Regions from separate parts of the Psychrobacillus sp. PGGUH221 genome, predicted to be linked through region 1. Evidence: riboswitches for the same ligand, from Rfam matches in the RefSeq annotation. Region 1 holds a riboswitch; the other holds the start of a gene.
What was found. A riboswitch is a leader RNA that binds a small molecule or an ion and turns the genes downstream of it on or off. The one in region 1 is predicted to bind FMN.

Region 1 (3,427 bases):
TTTGAGACATTTCTCCATTTAATCCAATTTTCAGCCCTCTTAAATCGATTGGAACAAGCGAATATAAAAAAACAGGCTAATGATAGCCTGTTTTTTATGTCTATTAAAATAAACGGCTTAAATTCGCCATTTCAATTGCAGATACTGCTGCATCATAACCTTTGTTACCAGCTTTTGTACCAGAACGTTCAATAGCTTGCTCGATTGTTTCCGTTGTCACAATGCCGAACATAACTGGCACACCCGTTGTTAACCCCACACTTGCAATACCTTTTGCTGTTTCGTTACATACATAATCGTAATGTGTAGTAGAGCCTCGAATAACAGTTCCTAAACCGATAATTGCGTCATACTTTTTTGTTTCCGCCATTTTTTTCGCTAAAAATGGTACTTCAAATGCTCCAGGTACCCATGCTACATCTACATTATCCAAAGAAACACCGTGACGTTTCAACCCGTCCATTGCACCATCTAATAATTTTCCATTGATAAACTCATTAAATCTACCAACTACAATACCTATTTTCAAATCTGTTCCGATTAATTGTGCTTCAAATATTTGTCCCATTCTTTATCTCTCCTAAATTTTTAATTTTATAAGTTAATATTTCCTCTTAATTAAAGCTATTCACCCATCACTAATTTTTCATGTGCATTTCGATAATTTACTAATGCTTCAATAGTGACAAATTTCAATCCATGAAGATTTGCTATTTCTTTTAATTCTGGTACTCTAGCCATTTCCCCATTTTCACTCATAATTTCGCAAATGACACCAGCGGGTTTAACTCCGCAAAGTTTTGCAAAATCAACCGCTGCTTCCGTATGACCCGGACGTTCAAGTACACCATTGTCTTTTGCTATTAGTGGGAACACATGACCAGGTCGACGGAAGTCAGAGCCTACTGACTCAGCATTCAAAAGTTGTAATATCGTTTCAGAACGTTCAAATGCACTAATACCGGTCTCTGTTGTTTTATAATCTATACTAACAGTGAAGGCTGTTTGATGGTTATCCGTATTATTTTCGACCATAGGAGATAAATTTAGATAATCAGCTAAATTCTTCGTAATAGGTGTGCATATTAATCCACGACCATACGTTGCCATAAAGTTAATATTTTCGGGTGTAGCGTAATCTGCCAATACTAGAAAGTCTCCTTCATTTTCTCGACTTTCGTCATCCACTACAATAATGACTTTACCTTTTTTTAAATCATCTATTGCTTCCTCAATTGTATGAAACATAGTAAAAGCCCCTTTATTAAAATCCATTTTGTCTTAAGAAATCCATCGTTATTGTTGAGTTCGTTGATTTCTCTTGTTTTTGATCTAATTGTTGAATAACATATTTCCCCAATAAATCATTTTCAATATTTACAATGTCTTGCTCTCTTTTAATACCTAAGATTGTCTCGCTGAATGTATGTGGAATAAGCGATACTGTTATTTGTGTGGGCTGCACTTCGAAAATAGTTAAACTAATTCCATCGATCGCTACCGAACCTTTTAGCATGCAATATTTACTGAGTTCTCTATCAATACCGATATCTACGTACACCGCATTTTCCAGTTTTCTTTTTCTTAAGATGACACCCGTTCCATCCACATGACCAGAAACAAAATGTCCACCAAACCTTCCATTTGCCGCCATCGCTCTTTCTAAATTGACTTCATGGCCAATTTGCAGTGAACGAATATTTGTTGACTTAACAGTTTCTGGCATTATTTCTACAGTGAAATGATTATTAGAATAAGCAATAACTGTTAAACAAACACCATTAACAGCAATACTGTCACCTAAATGAATGTCTTCAACTATTTTAGAAGATTCCAATGTTAACTTCATACTGTTCGCACCACTTTTAAGGGCCTTAACTTTTCCTAAGTCTTCTATAATTCCAGTAAACAACATAAACACCTCTATTCAGAAATATTTTATTTAATTCAGAAAACCTCCTGTCTTGACAACAAAATTCTCTGATAAACAAAAGAAAACCCCTTAGAAATTAAGGGGTTTTGGGATTATGTAATTTAAGCAATACTTAATAAACCTTTTTAAATCCAGAAAATTTAAAAGGCTTCTTGCTCTTACATCCTTCTCCCATCCAGACTTTAACTGTCGGCTTTGGATTCGCACCAAATCCTGCCTTAAAAAAGGCTCACGGGCTTAGAATTTCTTCATCACCGTCGATTGGGAATTTCACCCGACCCCGAAGGAATATAATATAAAGTTGTAATTGGTTTTTCATTTTAAAAAAAGAAAAACCCATAGAGAATCTCTACGGGGTCGTTAGAAAAGTTATTTTCATCAACAAATAAACCTATAGAAGAAGTTTTTCTCCATAAGTAAATAAAGTTGTTCAAACGTCCTTCTCCCATCCAGACTATACTGTCGGCTTTGGATTCGCACCAAATCCTGCCTTAAAAAGGCTCACGGGCTTAGAATTTCTTCATCACCGTCGATTGGGAATTTCACCCGACCCCGAAGGACTATTCATCTATGCAATTATAATACCACGTAAAGAATAATTATACACGTAACTTGTCTTTCCTATATTTGTTAATATATCAGATTGCTCAATCAGTCAAGTATACACAAGTGTATATTCTGTATTATATCTACTTTAATACCAGTAGAGAATTACTCTATAAGTTGTGTTTTAAACAGTTTCTTATTGGTCTATTTGTTTAAATGTTTAAAGAAGGGATATATTTTTTATTTAAAGAATAATATAAAAGGATTCTGTACATTTACTTCCACTTTACTTATGAGTATTAAAGAAATTAATAATAGCAACATTTTGTATCAGATCTTAGAAAGGAGACCTTATGAAAATGTATAAATCTATAATTTTAGAAAAGGTTTTTAATAAAACTATGGTTAATAAGCGCATTCATGAAGGAATTGTTTATATGGAAGATACAAGAGGTGAATTTTCTTGGTACAAAGGCTATGGTGGTAAGGAATTAGATTCACCATTGCTTATGGCAAGCATAACAAAGCTTTTGACCACTGCTTGTATCTTAATTTTGCAAGAACAAGGAAAGCTATCATTGAGGAATAAAATATCTGAATTTATTGACCAAGAACATTTAAGCGGACTGCATATATACAAGTCAAAGGAATATTCATTTGACTTACTTTTATACGACTTGTTGTTTCAAATTAGCGGATTACCTGATAAATTTGAAGAGAAGAAGAGTTCAACTAAAAGAAAAGTTATTAATCAAGATTTCAGCTTTTCTTTTCATGAACTTTTAAATTGGGCAAAAGAACTAAAACCACATTTCATTCCGCGTACTAATGGAAAAGCCTATTATTCTGACCTCAACTTTGATTTACTTGGTGAAATTATTGAAAACGTAAATGGAACGACACTGGCAGAAGCCTACCAGCAATTAATTTTTATTCCACTAGAGCTTA
Region 2 (3,427 bases), on a different contig from region 1:
CGTTTTAAGGGCTTATAGCCGATTCGAGGGGAAAAGTTCTGAGAAGACATGGCTATTTTCTATTGCTAAAAATGTAGCAATCGACCATTTTAGAAAGCAATCAGTGAGAAAAAAAAGGTTGTTCGAATCCTTTAATTGGGAAACGATGCAGCTTGCATCGTCAGATATGCTTCCAGAGGATTTAGTTCAATTGAATGACGAAATGAAATCTCTATTAACTGCTCTAGATGATTGCACTGGCGATCAAAAAATGGTTATCATAATGCGATATTTTCAGCAGCTATCTATTGCTGAAACAGCACAAATACTAAATTGGTCAGAAGGAAAAGTGAAAACAACACAACACCGAGCTATAAAGTCATTGCGTGAACGATTATCTGAAACAAAGAAGGAGGGTAAGGTTCATCATGAGTAATTGGAAAAAAGATGATGAAGCACTAGATGAATTACTGAACCAAATGCCCAAGTTTACAGATCATCGTTCCAAAGAAGATGTGTATAATCGGGTAAAACAAGAGGTATTAGGTCACGAAAAAGAATCAACTATATATTCTTCACGTAGGATTCAATCCAAATGGTTACCTTTAGTTATTTCTATTGCTTCCGTATTTCTTCTCACTTTTTTAGTTTCTTCCTATTTGAATAATAATAATTCAATGAAGCAGTATAGCACTAGCGAAAAAATGGAACAGAAGAGCAGTGAAGAAGAAAGTATGCAGTCAATGGATGTTACAGAGAATGCTGCCATAACAAGTGAAGAAAGTAAAACTGAATCATCGGACGATATGTCAAAAATGACAAGTATAATGGAATCGTATATAGAATTAAAACCAATAGATAAAAGATATGCTGTCTATGAAGGTGATTTAAATGGAGGTACTGTGTTTCATTTTTCATTCAATGAAAATGCATTAACTGTACCTGTCACAATTATTATTCCAAAAGAGCAAGTGGAAGCCGATTTTCCAGATATGAAACCAAATAGTTTACAGTTGTATGAACGTTATGCAAGTTTGATTAATGAAGAGTCGCTCGGATTTACAGAGTATCATCCTTATAAAGGGTATTTTGTTGCGGATAATCAATTATTAAAGCATTATCTCCCTAATGAACATGGTTATGACACAGCGTCTGGAACATCGGTACCGTATTGGAGCTCTCTAAATGAAATTTTTACGGATTTTGATTCAATCGCTCTTTTAAATGAGGACGGCTCTCCACTTGAATGGGATCAAGTAGGCATATTAGCTGAGCCGAGTAAATTAGAAGGGTCGAAAGGTCAACATAATTACTATAATTACCGTGCCCAAAATGGAAATATATATTTAACTCCTAACTTTTCAGCTTCTTATGAAACGATTGCTGAAGCATTTAGTGAAATGAAAAACGTAGATAACGACATATACACTTCTGTAATCCCATCGAATATTACTTACTCATATGAAGATCGAGAAGGAATAGCTGTTATCAAATTTAACGAACCATTGGATTTAGAATCAATGGAGCCAAATGAGGCTACAAGATTAATTGAAGCATTCGCATTGACCGCAGCAAGCTTTGGAACTGAAGTGAAATTAGAAAATGTAGTACAGGAGCAGTGGGAAATATTTAATTTCGAAAATACCCTTCCTACTCCACTTGGACCAAATGGTTTTATAATGAGCGTCCAATAAGAATTTGGAATGCCAAGCTTTGATTTTATCAAAGCCTGGCATTTTTTGTATCATAAAATTTTGAAGCAATTATATTGCATAAAGGTTGTGTTTTTGTTAATATATTATTAATTCAAGATATTATTCTTGAAGTATAATAAAATATTGATTCATCTTCGGGGCAGGGTGAAATTCCCGATCGGCGGTATTAGAAGATTTATTTCTTGAGCCCGCGAGCCGTAATTGGCAGGATTTGGTTAGATTCCAAAGCCGACAGTATAGTCTGGATGGGAGAAGGTGAAGGTACAGTCGTTTTTCGTATACTCTAATGCGGATACGCTTTTTTTAAGTGTGCCTTGTTTCTCCCTTGAGCTCTTTAATAGCTTAAGGGATTTTTGAGTTACAATTTCGTACTGAACCTTTCTTCTTGTGGAGTGAATCGCAAAAGGAGAGAGGAATAATGACAAAAAGTAAGACGCGAAAGCTTATTGCTATCGCAATGTTGAGTAGTATTTCCTTTGTATTGATGCTACTTGCATTTCCGTTACCGGTACTACCAGCTTATTTAAAAGTGGATTTTAGTGATATTCCAGCACTAATTGCGGCTATTACGATGGGGCCAATTGCAGGTATTGTCGTAGCGTTTTTGAAAAACGTATTAGATTGGTTGTTTGCTGGAAGTCCAACTGGTGTACCAGTAGGACATATGGCGAATTTTGTAACTAGTATTCTATTTATAGCACCTGTTTATTTAATTTATCGCAAAGCATCATCATCTAAAGGGATCATGTACGGTTTAGCTTCTGGAACGATTTCCATGGCAATAGGCATGAGTGTTTTAAATTACTTTGTATTTTTACCAATGTATACGTACTTCTTAAACTTCCCTATGGAGACTGGTACAGCTTTGTTCAATTCTATTATTTTCGGTATCCTACCGTTCAATTTGATAAAAGGACTATTAGTTACAATCGTTATGATTGTTTTATTTAAGCGAATGAAACCAATGCTCGACCGAGTAACAAATTCGTTTCGAGTTCCGGATACAAATTAATTAAAGGTCGTTTCTCTATCTTAGAGAAACGTCCTTTCTCGTTTTACAAAAGGAATTTTGCTAATTGGTCTCGTTCATTATTTTGATTTTTTGTCAGGCTTTTCTATTAACTCAGGATTATTCTTCCTGAGTATATAAAAAATAATAAAGTATTTTTTTTGTAGGTTTGGGAAGAGTCCGCTCGAATCCTTCGGGAAAGCGAGAAAGGCGACACTACAGGAGTCGAGCAAGGGCACTGAGAAAGTCCTCACTGAAGTATGTGAACGACAAGTTGTTCACATACTCGATTTTTATGTTGGCCACATTAATTTCCGTTCCGGGCGGACGCGTTCCGCCGGCATGGCTTCAGCCGCTTCCCTCGCTCCGCTCAGTCCAGGGTCTTCACCTCATGCTTTTCCGGCTAGAGTCGCCGCCTTTCACTTCAATCAACTATTATCCGCGTTCCAATTAGAAATCCATCATGCCATTAATAGAGCAAGTATTAATCACTTAAATTTTTTCAATCAGTATATAAAGAAAATCGTTGAAAAAGGCGACACTCCTGCGGGAAAAGCGTTAGCCGAAGACCCCGCAGTTGAGGGGGAAGGCAATCTAAGTTCGCCGCATCATGCGGCGACGATTGCATGACCAACATCGTGTTGGCCTAGGAGGCTAAGGCAACGCCCGCGGAAAGGGAGCCGTTTCAACGATTTTTTTATTTATCGGACGACATTATTTAGTA

Region 2: another riboswitch for FMN. It lies ahead of PGC35_RS08655 (ECF transporter S component); the one in region 1 lies ahead of ribE (riboflavin synthase).

What each region holds. Positions count from the first base shown of each region.
Region 1 is NZ_JAQMHQ010000006.1:59,871-63,297, forward strand. It holds gene ribH (6,7-dimethyl-8-ribityllumazine synthase) at 104-568, opposite strand; partial or broken gene ribB (3,4-dihydroxy-2-butanone-4-phosphate synthase) at 628-1,248, opposite strand; gene ribE (riboflavin synthase) at 1,265-1,912, opposite strand; FMN riboswitch at 2,093-2,225, opposite strand; FMN riboswitch at 2,367-2,497, opposite strand; gene PGC35_RS11240 (serine hydrolase domain-containing protein) at 2,833-3,427, shown strand, end outside.
Region 2 is NZ_JAQMHQ010000004.1:229,277-232,703, forward strand. It holds gene sigX (RNA polymerase sigma factor SigX) at 1-415, shown strand, start outside; gene PGC35_RS08650 (hypothetical protein) at 408-1,673, shown strand; FMN riboswitch at 1,821-1,955, shown strand; gene PGC35_RS08655 (ECF transporter S component) at 2,113-2,706, shown strand; gene PGC35_RS08660 (hypothetical protein) at 3,046-3,333, shown strand.